Regions from separate parts of the Streptomyces sp. NPDC017943 genome, predicted to be linked through region 3. Evidence: riboswitches for the same ligand, from Rfam matches in the RefSeq annotation. Region 3 holds a riboswitch; each other region holds the start of a gene.
What was found. A riboswitch is a leader RNA that binds a small molecule or an ion and turns the genes downstream of it on or off. The one in region 3 is predicted to bind cyclic di-AMP.
Positions count from the first base shown of each region.

Region 1: it holds a riboswitch for cyclic di-AMP, as region 3 does, so the genes downstream of both, ACH4C6_RS16970 (M23 family metallopeptidase) here and ACH4C6_RS26670 (transglycosylase family protein) in region 3, are expected to answer to the same signal.
Region 2: it holds a riboswitch for cyclic di-AMP, as region 3 does, so the genes downstream of both, ACH4C6_RS04280 (NlpC/P60 family protein) here and ACH4C6_RS26670 (transglycosylase family protein) in region 3, are expected to answer to the same signal.

Region 1 is NZ_JBIRHH010000004.1:727,838-732,263, forward strand. Features, by position in the region: gene ACH4C6_RS16950 (SpoIIE family protein phosphatase) at 1-868, shown strand, start outside; gene ACH4C6_RS16955 (MarR family winged helix-turn-helix transcriptional regulator) at 917-1,423, opposite strand; gene ACH4C6_RS16960 (dihydrofolate reductase family protein) at 1,724-2,854, shown strand; tRNA gene ACH4C6_RS16965 (tRNA-Met) at 2,921-2,994, shown strand; cyclic di-AMP (ydaO/yuaA leader) riboswitch at 3,341-3,497, shown strand; gene ACH4C6_RS16970 (M23 family metallopeptidase) at 3,509-4,426, shown strand, end outside.
Region 2 is NZ_JBIRHH010000001.1:969,570-973,995, forward strand. Features, by position in the region: gene pcrA (DNA helicase PcrA) at 1-1,539, opposite strand, end outside; cyclic di-AMP (ydaO/yuaA leader) riboswitch at 1,853-2,027, shown strand; gene ACH4C6_RS04280 (NlpC/P60 family protein) at 2,035-3,204, shown strand; gene ACH4C6_RS04285 (hypothetical protein) at 3,282-4,223, shown strand; gene ACH4C6_RS04290 (hypothetical protein) at 4,201-4,426, opposite strand, start outside.
Region 3 is NZ_JBIRHH010000008.1:380,383-384,808, reverse strand. Features, by position in the region: gene ACH4C6_RS26685 (DUF501 domain-containing protein) at 1-346, opposite strand, end outside; gene ACH4C6_RS26680 (septum formation initiator family protein) at 402-878, opposite strand; gene eno (phosphopyruvate hydratase) at 993-2,273, opposite strand; gene ACH4C6_RS26670 (transglycosylase family protein) at 2,673-3,392, opposite strand; cyclic di-AMP (ydaO/yuaA leader) riboswitch at 3,397-3,563, opposite strand; gene ACH4C6_RS26665 (transglycosylase family protein) at 3,792-4,426, opposite strand, start outside.

The DNA.
Region 1 (4,426 bases), on a different contig from region 3:
CCTCGTCGAGCGGACGGACGGCGGCCGTCCGCGCACCTGTGTGCAGCTCCTCTCGCTGGACCACGGGCCCGGCATCCCGGACGTGGCCGCCGCGATGCGCGACGGCTACTCCACGACCGTCGCGGCCTCCCTGGGCGCGGGGCTGGGCACGTGCCGCCGGGTCGCGAACGACTTCGACCTGCACAGCGCCGTCGGCCGGGGCACCGTCGTGCTGGCCCGGATCGACCACGGGATCGCCGTGCGGCACCCGGGGACGTCCGCGCCGCCCCCGCACGCCGGCGGTGTCAACGTCCCCCTGGGCCGGGCGGCCCACTCCGGCGACGCCTGGGCCCGTGTCCGCGCCGGGGACCGGCTGACCCTGCTGCTCGCCGACGGGCTCGGCCACGGGGAGAAGGCCGCCGAGGCCTCCACCGCGGCGGTGACCGCGCTGCGCGACCTGGCCGAGCTGCCGCCGCCGGAGATCCTGCGGCGTCTGGGCCCGGCTCTGCGCCCCACCCGCGGGGCTGCCGTCGCCGTGGCGCAGGCCGATCCGTCCGCGGGGCGGCTGGACTTCGCCGGGATCGGCAACGTCGGCGCCCGGCTGCGCACCGGCGGGGAGTGGCGGCCGCTGCTGTCCCGGCCCGGCATCGTGGGCGCCCAGGCCCCGGCCGACGTCCCCGTGCAGAGCGGGCCGTGGCACGAGGACAGCCTGCTGGTGCTGCACAGTGACGGTCTGCCCAGCCGCTGGAGCCCGCCCGAGGACGTGCTGCTGACCTGCGACCCGGCGGTGGTCGCCGCGGTGGTGCTGCGCGACTCGGGCAGCGCGGCCCGGCCGGTGAGCGACGACACGTGCGTGGCGGTGCTGAAGGGGGGCTCGCCCGGGGCGTGAGGGCCGGGGTGGCGGCGGGGGACCGGCCGTTCCGTCGCACCGGACTTCTCACGGGCCCGGTGGCTCGCCGGCCCGGGGAGGCGTGTGGTGCTGGGCGGCCAGGAAGGCGCGCAATCCCCTTCTCAGTGCGTCCCGTTCGGCCGGCCGCATCGCGGCCACGGCGACGGTGAGGGCATGGGTGCGGCGAGCGGCGACGTCGCTCAGGACGTTGTGGCCGTGCGTGGTGAGCCGGAGCTGGACCTCACGGCGGGTGTCCGGGTGCGGGGCCCGTTCCAGCAGGCCGGCCGCCGCGAGCCGGTCGCAGAGGCGGCTGGCGGTGGGCAGACCGATGTCCAGCCGCTCCGCCAGGGCGGTGAGGTTGAGTCCGGGTGCGGTCTGCACCGCGCGCAGCGCCCGCAACTGATGCGGGGACAGCCGCAGGGACGCCTCCTGGGCCGCGACCGTCCACAGGGCCGCCAGGCTGTCCACCGCATCGGCGATCTGCGAGGCGACGGCTTCCGGGCCCTCACCCGGCCCCCTGGCCCGGTGGTCACCGGGCCCGCCGAATCCGGTCACAAAACGGTCACTTTCCATAAGCTCCGGGTGCTGTGGAGGTCGCCCTCTTGCAAAGGCTGTACCCGAAGAGCCGAGCGGCAAGCAGACCGTTGCACGGCCGTCCCCGGCCGGACGGCGGTTCAGCCGGCGCCGAGTTCCGCCGGTGCGGCCGGCGGCGGGGGGTGCCGTCCACGTCCGGCCGGGTGACCGCGTAAGACTTGGCCACGTCCCACTCTGCCCGTCCAGCCCCGTCCCGCCCCACCCGTGCCCGTCCCGCCCGTCCCGTCCAGTCCCGCCCTTCCGACCAGCCGCGGAGCGTCGATGCCTCACCCGTACGTCCTGCTGTCCGCCGCCGTCTCCCTCGACGGCTACCTGGACGACACCGGACCCGAACGCCTGCTCCTGTCGAGCCCGGCCGACTTCGACCGGGTCGACGAGGTGCGCGCGTCCGTCGACGCGATTCTGGTCGGCGCGGGCACGATCCGGGCCGACAACCCCCGCCTCCTGGTCAACTCCCCGCAGCGCCGCGCCGCCCGTGCCGCCGCGGGCCGGCCCGAGTACCCCCTCAAGGTCACCGTCAGCGGCACCGGCGACCTCGACCCGGACGCCAACTTCTGGCACACCGGCGGCGAGAAGGTCCTCTACACCACCGACGAGGGCGCGCGGCGCGCCCGCGCCCTCGGCCTCGCCACCGACGTCGTCCCCCTGGGCGCGAGCCTCGACTGGCGCCGGCTCCTCACCCACCTGCACGACGTGCGGGGCGTGCGGCGGCTGATGGTCGAGGGCGGCGGCCTGATCCACACCCAGCTGCTCACCCAGGAGCTCGCCGACGAGATCCAGCTGGTCCTCGCCCCGCTCTTCGTGGGCGACCCCGCCGCGCCCCGCCTCTTCGGACCCGGCGGCTACCCGCCCGGTCGGCTGCGGCTGCTCGACACCCGCCGGATCGAGGACGTCGTCCTGATGCGCTACGAACCGACCGCCCCCGGCACCGGGCCGCTCCCGGTCGCCGCCGACCACCACTGGCTGGCCGCCGCCTGCGAGCTGGCGGAGCTCTGCCCGCCCTCCGGGACCGCGTTCAGCGTCGGGGCGGTGGTGGTCGCGGCCGACGGCACCGAACTGGCCCGCGGCCACTCACGCGAGGGCGGCGACCCGGTCGTGCACGCCGAGGAGGCGGCCCTGGCCAAGCTCGACCCGGCCGACCCCAGGCTGGCCGGGGCGACCGTCTACAGCAGCCTCGAACCCTGCGCCCGCCGCGCCTCGCGCCCGGCACCCTGCGCCCGGCTGATCCTCGACGCGGGCGTGCGGCGGGTCGTCACGGCCTGGCGCGAGCCGGACACCTTCGTGGCCGGGGCCGACGGCAGCGGAGTCCTGGCCGCCGGGGGAGCGCAGGTCGTCGTCCTGCCCGAGCACGAGGAGCGGGCCAAGGCGCCGAACCGGCATCTGGTGACCTGAGCGCGGCGCCGATACGGGGTGTGCGCGAGACGTCCCGCGGATGGCGTACACTGGTGAACACAACGACGCGGGGTGGAGCAGCTCGGTAGCTCGCTGGGCTCATAACCCAGAGGTCGCAGGTTCAAATCCTGTCCCCGCTACTGAAGGCCGAGGGCCGGAATCCGAAAGGGTTCCGGCCCTCGGTGCGTTGTCCCTCCGGCCATATGGGCCTTCTCTCTCCAGCCTTCCGGGCCGTTTCCCTCCAGCCGTCGACCGGCCGTCACACACGGTGAGTGAACCGCCTCGCAGCGCATAACAACTGACACACCGTCAAGTCCCTTGCGGAGCCCGGGAGGCGGTCAACTCGCCCGATTCACCCCGGTCATGGCAGGTTGGTCCGCGCGAAAAAGGTTAATGATCAAGCGGAAGCGCTGGAATACGCACCGCGCCATCCATTAACGTTCGATAACGCAGCGCGGTCGTCCCAGCCGTCACAGAAGGCGGCTCCGTGCGCACGCGCCGAATCCCGCGAGGGAACCGGGGAACCACCACTTGGGGTGAATCGGGCGGATGCCGCCGTGGCAGCACGGCAGGTATACGCGCGTAGGAGACCTTCCTGCTCCGAACCCGTCAGCTAACCCGGTAGGCGAGAAGGAAGGAAAGGAGCACGCCCACGTGGCGTCCAACCGGCCTGCCCCCGCTGCCCCGTTCGCGGCGGACCAGCGCGACCCCGAGACCTTCGGCTTCGGCCGTCAGCGCACCGACGAGGGCCCGTTCCAGGAGTGGAACCCCACCGCGGAGTCCATCCGCCCCGTCCGTGGCCGGCACCGCGTCTCCAAGCAGCGCGGCGGAGGACTCGCCCGCAGCTCCACCGTCCTCGGTGTCGGCGTCATAGCCGCCGTCGGCGCGGGCGGCATGGCCAGCGCCCAGACCGGCAAGCCGCCGGTGTCGATCTCCGTCCCGGACCTTCCCTCGGTGGGTTCCCTCCTCTCGGACGACGACACCCCCGAAGGTTCCGCCACCCCGCTCAGCAGCCTGGGCACCACGACCGCCGAGGCCGAGCCGGGCACCGACGGCGCCGGTGAGGCCCTGCGCGCCCGGATCATGGCCCAGGTCGAGCACCAGCAGGACCAGATCGACACCAAGGCCGCCCAGGACGCCGCGGCCGCCGCCGAGAAGGCGGCCCAGGAAGCCGTCGCCAAGGCCGAGAAGGAGGCCAAGGCCAAGGCCGCCGAGGCGAAGAAGAAGGCGGAGGAGGCGGCCGAGAAGAAGGCCGAGGCCGAGCGGCTCGCCGCCCTCGCGAAGCAGTACACGCTGCCGACCTCCTCGTACACCCTCACCTCCACCTTCGGCCAGGCCGGCGCCTACTGGTCCTCCGGCTACCACACCGGCCTCGACTTCGCCGCCCCCACGGGCACGCCGATCAAGGCGGTCCACAGCGGCACCATCACCGAGGCGGGCTGGAACGGCTCCTACGGCTACAAGACCGTCCTCACCCTCGATGACGGCACCGAGATCTGGTACGCGCACCAGTCGTCGATCGGCGTCAGCGTCGGCCAGAAGGTCGGCACGGGCGACGTCATCGGCCGCGTC
Region 2 (4,426 bases), on a different contig from region 3:
CTTCTCGCGCTGGGACAGGGCGTCGATCATCGCCTCGGCGCGGTCGCCGATGCCCCGCTTGGGGACGTTGAGGATCCGGCGCAGCGGCACCGAGTCCTCGGGGTTGGACAGCACGCGCAGGTAGGCCAGGACGTCCCGGACCTCCTTGCGCTCGTAGAAGCGCACGCCGCCGACGACCTTGTAGGGCAGGCCGACGCGGATGAAGACCTCTTCGAAGACACGGGACTGGGCGTTGGTGCGGTAGAAGACCGCGACGTCGCCCGCCTTGGCCTCGCCGGCGTCGGTGAGGCGGTCTATCTCGTCGGCGACGAACTGCGCCTCGTCGTGCTCGGTGTCGGCGACGTAGCCGGTGATCCGCGCACCGGTGCCCGCGTTGGTCCACAGGTTCTTGGGGCGGCGGGACTCGTTGCGCTCGATGACGGCGTTGGCCGCGGACAGGATGGTCTGCGTGGAGCGGTAGTTCTGCTCGAGCAGGATCGTCGTCGCGTCCGGGTAGTCCTCCTCGAACTGGAGGATGTTGCGGATCGTCGCGCCGCGGAAGGCGTAGATCGACTGGTCGGCGTCGCCCACCACGCACAGCTCGGCGGGCGGCACCTCGGCCTCGGGTGGTACGTCGACCGGGTGCTCGGAGGTGCCGACCAGCTCGCGCACGAGGGCGTACTGGGCGTGGTTGGTGTCCTGGTACTCGTCGACCAGGACGTGGCGGAAGCGGCGGCGGTAGTGCTCGGCGACGTCCGGGAAGGCGCGCAGCAGGTTGACCGTCGTCATGATCAGGTCGTCGAAGTCGAGGGCGTTCGCCTCGCGCAGCCGCGACTGGTACATGGCGTAGGCCTGGGCGAGGGTCTTCTCGAAGCCGTCGGTGGCCTGGGCGGCGAAGTCCTCCTCGTCGATCAGCTCGTTCTTCAGGTTGCTGATCTTGGCGCTGAAGGACTTGGGCGGGAAGCGCTTGGGGTCGAGGTCCAGGTCGCGGCAGACCAGGGCCATCAGGCGCTTGGAGTCGGCGGCGTCGTAGATCGAGAAGGAGGAGGTGAAGCCGAGCTTCTTGCTCTCCCGGCGCAGGATGCGCACGCACGCGCTGTGGAAGGTCATGACCCACATGGCGTTGGCGCGCGGGCCGACGAGCTGCTCGACGCGCTCCTTCATCTCGCCGGCGGCCTTGTTGGTGAAGGTGATCGCGAGGATCTGCCCCGGGTGCACGTGCCGCTCGGCCAGCAGGTGGGCGATGCGGTGGGTGAGCACGCGGGTCTTGCCGGAGCCGGCGCCGGCGACGATGAGCAGCGGGGAGCCGGAGTGGACGACGGCGGCCCGCTGGTTGTCGTTGAGCCCTTCCAGCAGCGCGGCGGCGTCGATCACCGGGCGGGGGGCGCCGTCCCGGTAATGGGTGTCGCGGTCCGGCGGCACGTCGAACTTCCCGCCGAACAGATCGTCCGGAAGCGGCTCCGGAGCGTGATCGTCCTCGGGGGGCGGCGGGGGCTCGTCCGCGGGGCCCCGCTGGGCCTGGAGGCTCGCCAGGAAGTTGTCGTCAAAGAGGCTGCTCATCGCTCTCCGAGTCTAGGGCGCCCCACTGACAGTCCGCCGCCACCCCGGAGACATCGCCCCGGGCACCGGCGGGGCGGCCGGATCCGTGGCGCGATGTCACCCTCCAGTGCCGCATGATCACGTTCCGCTATGTCCGCAACGATCCCGGGCAAACCAGGACCGAGCCACCCGGATCGTTCACTCCGAGCAACGCTCCCGGGAAAGGTCACGAAAATGTATCGGGCATATCACCCATCAACCTTCACAGGGACCACACGAGTTGGCTACCGTGCGACCAGGCCGCACGACCGTTTCCGGCGAACGTCGCCGGGCCGCGCGGCCTCCGCCGAGTCCGGTGTGCCGCAGCGGCAGCCGGAGCCGGGGACCCAACCGAGAACCCCGGGGTGAATCGGCCCGCCTCCTGATCCGGAGAAGGCCGTAGGGCAACCCTTCCGAACCACCCGCCCGAACCCGACAGCTAACCCGGTAGGCGGACGATGGAAGGAGTCGCCTCCCTTGGCGTCGCACCGCAAGTCGCGTCCCACCGGTTCGCGCGTGGCAGGCATACGGACCCCCGCCCTGGCAACGGCGGCCCTCACCTCCGTGGCCCTGCTGTCCCAGTCGGCCAACGCCGCCCCCGAGGCCGACGACAAGCCCAGCCTCGAAGAAGTCGAGAAGAAGGTCGACGACCTGTACCGCCAGGCCGAGTCGGCGACCGAGAAGTACAACGGGGCCAAGGAGAAGACCGCCAAGCAGCGCAAGCGCGTCGACACCCTCCTCGACGACGTGGCGCAGCGCGCCGGGAAGCTCAACGAGGCGCGCGAGAAGCTCGGCTCCTACGCCTCCGCCCAGTACCGCACGGGGGCGGCCGCCCCGGAGACGGCGACGTTCCTGCTCGCGGACACCCCGCAGGACTACTTCGACCAGACCCAGCTGATGGACCGGATGACCGGCCGCCAGAAGGAAGCGGTCGACGACTTCGTCACCCAGCAGTCCGAGACGATGACGAAGCGCCGGGAGGCCACCGAGAGCCTGGAGAAGCTCACCGACGCCCAGGGCGACCTGAAGGCGGCCAAGGCGACCGTGCAGCGCAAGCTGGCCGACGCCCGCGCGCTGATGTCGCGGCTGACCGCCGAGGAGAAGGCGCGGCTCGCGGCCATCGAGCAGGAGAAGCAGCGGGAAGCCGCCCGCCGGGCCGCCGAGCTGGCCCGGCAGCAGGCCGCGCAGGAGCAGGCCCAGCGCGAGGAGGCCCCCCGGCAGGAGAGCGGCTCGCCGTCGCAGGACTCCGGCTCGCCCTCCACGCCGGCCCTGGTGGACTCCTCGTACGCCACCAAGGCGGACAAGGCCCTGGCGTTCGCGCGCGCCCAGATCGGCAAGCCGTACGTCTGGGGTGCCGTCGGTCCCGGTTCCTACGACTGCTCCGGCCTCACCCAGGCCGCCTGGAAGGCCGCCGGCGTCACCCTCCCGCGCACGACCTACGACCAGGTCGACGCCGGCACCACCGTCCCGGTGTCCCAGGCCCGGCCGGGCGACCTGGTCTTCTTCTACGACGACGTCACGCACGTCGGGCTGTACATCGGCAACGGCATGATGATCCACGCGCCGAAGCCGGGCACGTACGTGCGCGAGGAGTCGGTCTACTACGACGGCGAGTCGGCGATCCACAGCGTGGTGCGGCCCGCCTGAGCGGACACGGACGTTTTTGAGGGGCACGCGCGCGTGCCCCTCACCTCCGGCGCGCGTTGCTCTCTAGCATCGGCGCTATGTCCGGTCCCTCCCCGTTTGCCACCTGGTGGGCGACGTATGCGCTGGCGACCGGCACCGTGTCGGTCGGTCTCGACTCCGCGGGTCACGCCGCCCTCTCCCGCGTCGTGCTGGCCCTGGCCTGCGGGGCGTGGCTGGTGTCGGCCGTGAGCCTGCTGCAGCGGGCGCGCGGCGCGTGGCGGGCGGAGGTGCCGGCGGTGTTCACCACCGCGGCGGCCGCCGCCCTCCTCGGCACCGGCTTCACCGCCGCGGGTCTGCGGTCCGTGGGCTGGGCGCTGCTGGCCCTGTCCGCGCTGGTCTGGGCGGTGCTGCTGGCCGTGGAGGTCGGGGGCCGGCGGGGAACGGTGTTCCTGCGGTGTGTGGCCACTCAGTGCCTCGCCGTGCTGGCGGCGGCCCTGGCGGCGGCCGAGTCGCTGGCCTGGCCGGCCCACGCGGCCCTGGTGCTGCTGTGGCTGGGGCTCGCGCTGTACGGCTTCGCCCTGTTCCGCTTCCAGCCACGGCAGGTGGAGGAGGGGCGCGGCGACCACTGGTTCGCGGAAGGCGCGCTGGCGGTCTCGGCGCTGGCCGGGGCGCAACTGCTGTCCGCCGACAGCTCCCGCCTGTACCTGTGGAACGAGGACGACGGCGACGCCCTGCGCAACACCGCCGTCACCCTGCTCGTGCTCGCCGCGGTCGCCTGCGTCGCCCTGCTGGTCGCCGAGCTGTTCTGGCCGCGGCACCACTACGACGCGCGGCGCTGGGCGACCGTGTTCTGCTGGGCCGTGACGGCGACGGCCACCCTGGAGGTCGCCACGGCGCTCGACGTCGCCTGGCTGGACGTCGCCGGCCAGGCGCTGCTGTGGGCGGCCGTGGCCGCGTGGCTCGCCTGCACCGTCTGGGCGGCCGCCTCGGCCCGGGCCGGCGCCCGGGCCTCCCGGGTCAGGTCCAGAGCACGGCGATGAAGACGTTGGCCGTGGTGAGCAGTCCGACCAGACCGAACAGGCCCTTGTCCACCCGCTCCTCGTCGCGCTTCACGTAGACCAGGCCGAGGATCACGACCAGGAGCGCCAGCTTCACGCCGATCTTGATGTTGTTCACGGACTGGTCGTCGGCCTGATTGAGGCCGACCAGGGCGACGCCGGTGATCAGCATGGTCAGTGCGCCG
Region 3 (4,426 bases):
CCTCGATCTCGTCGCGGCGCCGGATGTAGTCCTCGTGGGCCGCCCGGTACGCCGCCGCCAGCTCCGGGTCCGCGGCCAGGCGCTCGGTCATCTCCTTCATCACGCCGTTCGCCTCCAGCGTGCCGATCGCCGAGTTGGCCTTCGGGCACGTCAGGTAGTACAGCGTCGGGAAGGGCGTGCCGTCGGGCAGGCGCGGGGCCGTCTCCACGACGTCGGGCTGTCCGCAGGGGCAGCGGTGCGCGATGGCCCGCAGTCCGCGCGGGGGCCGACCGAGCTGCTGCTTGAAGGCCTCGACGTCCGCGTCGGTGGGCTCGGTGCGCGGGGTGGTCGGCGGGGGCGTTTCCATGACTGTCTTCAGGGTGTCTTTCTCTGGGTTCTCTGCGGGGTGACTGGGGCGCGTTTCAGCGGTCGGAGTCGTCTGCCTTGTCGACCCCGTCCCAGACGTTGGCGTACCAGGGGCGGTCCGCCGCGCCCAGGTCGGTGCGCGACTGCTCGGCCGCGTCCGGGTCGACGACGACGAACCCCGTCTCCCCCGGCATGACGTAGTGCAACCGCTGCCGGATCTGCTGCTCCGCGTACGCGTCGTCCTGCCAGCGCGCCTTGGCGTCGCGCAGCCGCTCGACGCGCTCGCGCGCCTGCTGCTGCTCGCGCTGCAGGTCCTCGATCTCGGCGCGCTGGGAGACGTACTGGCGCATCGGCCAGGCCAGGGCCACGATCAGCGAGCACAGCACCAGCGCGAGCAGCGCCGCCCGGCCGGTCAGCCGGGAGCGGCGGGCCTGGCGCCTGGTCTGGGAGCGGTAGACCCGGGCCGCGGTCTGCTCACCGAGCAGCCGGATCCTGGTCGCGGTGGAGAACCGGTCCCGGTCCTTCACGGCCATGTCAGTCCGCCTCCCGCTCCACCGTCATACGCGCGTACGTCCCCGGACACGGTACGGGACCGAGTCCGGGGACGTACGTACGACGCTGCTGCCGACGAGCCGGGTCTGTCGCCGTCAGCCCTTGAAGCGCGGGAAGGCGCTGCGGCCGGCGTAGACCGCGGCGTCGTCGAGGATCTCCTCGATGCGCAGCAGCTGGTTGTACTTGGCGACGCGCTCGGAGCGGGCCGGGGCGCCGGTCTTGATCTGACCGCAGTTGGTGGCGACGGCCAGGTCGGCGATGGTGACGTCCTCGGTCTCGCCGGAGCGGTGGGACATCATGCACTTGAAGCCGTTGCGCTGGGCGAGCTCCACGGCGTCCAGGGTCTCGGTCAGCGAGCCGATCTGGTTCACCTTCACCAGCAGGGCGTTGGCGGCGCCCTCCTCGATGCCGCGGGCGAGACGCTCGGGGTTGGTGACGAACAGGTCGTCGCCGACGAGCTGGACCTTGTCACCGAGCTTGGCGGTGATGGTCTTCCAGCCCTCCCAGTCGTCCTCGAACAGCGGGTCCTCGATGGAGACGAGCGGGTACGCGTCCACGAGCTCCGCGTAGTACTCGGTCATCTCGGCCGCCGAGCGCTCCTTGCCCTCGAAGGTGTAGACGCCGTCCTTGTAGAACTCGGAGGCGGCCACGTCGAGCGCGAGGGCGATCTGCTCGCCGGGGGTGTAGCCGGCTTCCTTGATGGCCTCGAGGATGAGGTCGAGGGCCTCGCGGTTGGAGCCGAGGTTCGGGGCGAAGCCGCCCTCGTCGCCGAGGCCGGTGGCCAGGCCCTTGCCCTTCAGGACCTTCTTCAGCGTGTGGTAGACCTCGGCGCCCCAGCGCAGGGCCTCGGAGAAGGACTCCGCGCCGATCGGCGCGATCATGAACTCCTGGATGTCCACGTTGGAGTCGGCGTGCGAGCCGCCGTTCAGGATGTTCATCATCGGCACCGGCAGCAGGTGCGCGTTCGGGCCGCCCAGGTAGCGGAACAGCGGCAGGTCGCTGGCCTCGGAGGCGGCATGGGCGACGGCGAGGGAGACGCCGAGGATGGCGTTGGCGCCGAGCGAGCCCTTGTTGTCGGTGGCGTCCAGGTCGAACATCGCCTGGTCGATCAGGCGCTGCTCGGTGGCGTCGTAACCGACCAGCTCGGGGCCGATCTGCTCGATGACCGCGAGGACGGCCTTCTCCACACCCTTGCCGAGGTAGCGGTTCGAGTCGCCGTCGCGGAGCTCGATGGCCTCGAAGGCGCCCGTGGAGGCGCCGGACGGGACGGCGGCACGGCCGGTGCTGCCGTCGTCGAGGCCGACCTCGACCTCGACCGTGGGGTTGCCTCGGGAGTCCAGGATTTCCCGGGCTACGACGACGTCGATGGACGGCACGAGCATCTCCTTCTTATGTGACGCGGTGACGCGGGTCGCGTGGACCCGGCGGGGTGCGGGCCCGGTGGCTCGCGACATGAGCCTAACCGGCCCGGGGCGATCGGCCACCGGGTCGCCCACCCCATGGACAGAACCGAGAGTAAATTGTTTCCGAACGGAACAAAGGCGGTTCGCCGCAACGGGCCGAAACTCGGCCCCGGGAGCCCGGGCGGACATGACCCCGCCCCGGTGCGTACGGGGGAACGCGCACCGGGGCGGGGAGCCCGTGGGGACGGGGGTCCCGCCCGTGCGGCGGGGGGCCGCCTGTCAGGGCGAGGGCCTCCCGCGGGGGCGGGGCCGCCGGGCGGCCGGACCGCGGGTGTGCGGTGCGGACCGCCCTGCGGCGGGGGGAGCTGCTGCTTACTTCAGGTGCAGCTGCTGGCCCGGGTAGATGAGGTTGGCGTCCTCGACGATGTCCTTGTTCAGCCGGAACAGCTTCTCCCAGCCGCCCTTGACCTTCTCCTCGGCCGCGATCGAGCTGAGGGTGTCGCCCTTGACGACCTTGTACTCGCCATCGCCCTTCTTGACCTTCTTGCCGGTCGGGGTGGTGACGGTCTTCTTGGCGGCCGGGCGCTCGTCGGAACGGGAGGCCGGCTGCTGCTCGGCCTCGCGGGACTCGGTGCTCTGCTGGCTCTGCTGGCTCTGCTGGTTCTGCTGCGAGGAGCCGGCGGAGCTGCCGGAGTCGGTGGAACCGCCGCCGGTGTAACCGGCGCTCGACAGGCCCTTGCCGCAGACCGGCCAGGCACCCTTGCCCTGGCTGGCGAGGACCTTCTCGGCGATCTCGATCTGCTGCGCCTTCGAGGCCTTGTCGGCGGTGGAGGCGTACTGCGTGCCGCCGTAACCGGCCCACGTGGAGGCGGAGAACTGCAGACCGCCGTAGTAGCCGTTGCCGGTGTTGATGGACCAGTTGCCGCCGGACTCGCACTGGGCGACGGCGTCCCACTCGGAGGCGGTGGCGGCGGAGGCGTTGCCGGCCGCCATCAGCGGAGCGGCGACGGCGGCGGAGGCGACACCGGCGACGGCGATGGCGCGAGTGGCCTTGGACGGACGACGGTGCTTGCCCTTGCCGGAAAACAGCATGGATGGATCCCCTCACCGACGCCTGCGAGGTGAGCTGTCGGGTTCGGGCCGGTTGAGTTGCCCGGCCACGTCCCTCACGGGACGCGGCTCCACCCCTAGCCCTTCCGGCTCAACGAGCCGGTCGGGCACCTACCTTGGGTCCCCCGCTCCTGCCTACGGCGCTTGACGCGACGACTGTTCCCGTACGGCCGCTGGCAGGATTCGGCGTTGCGGCCGCCGGGGCTCGCGGTGGCGAGCGGTCACGACCGTAGACAGGCGATCGCCGGAATTTCAAAGACGATCAAGGCTTCTGAGACCTATCTCTCACCACGTTTATACGGGACATAGGCCGCGAAACATGGCGTGAACTCGCGTCGATTCGGGGCGACTTCCGCCGCCGTTCCCGCACTGCCCGAACGGCTACTTCCCGTCCGTTTCGTCCTCTGCGGTAAGCGTCTGACCGGGCAGAACGGGCTCCGGGTCGCTGTCGGCGGCCTTCTCGCCCCCGGCGTACAGCTCGTCCCATCCCCCGTCGATCCGGAGGGAGTCGGCGATGGACCAGGCGCTGTCCCCGACGCCGACGATGTAGGCGCCCTCCGACTTCTCGTCGGAACCCTCCTCGCCGCGCGAGGCGTGGCGCCCCGAGGACGCGTTCGCAGTGCCGTCCGCGGACTCGGTGCTCTCGTCGGCACTGGGGGAGCCGGTGTCCGCCGCGGCCGAGGAGCCGTCGCTCGGGCGGGACTTGCCGGATGCCTCACTCTCGGGCGTGGCCGACCGCGAGCCGTCCGACCCCCGATCGGCACTGCGAGAGGCGCGCGATGTGCCGGAATCATCCGATTCGCCCCGAGATGCCGACGAAGCGTCAGGTGACGCCGAGCCGGACGGGGAAGACGACGGGGACGACGCGGACGGGGAGGGCGAGGCGGAGGACCCGGAGGATCCGAGCGAGTCGAGCAGTCCGGGCGAGTCCGTCGGAGCGGAATCGCCGGACGAGCCGGACGCATCGCCCGAACCCGACGAACCCTTCTCGAGGCCGGAGAGGAGCCCACAGGTGT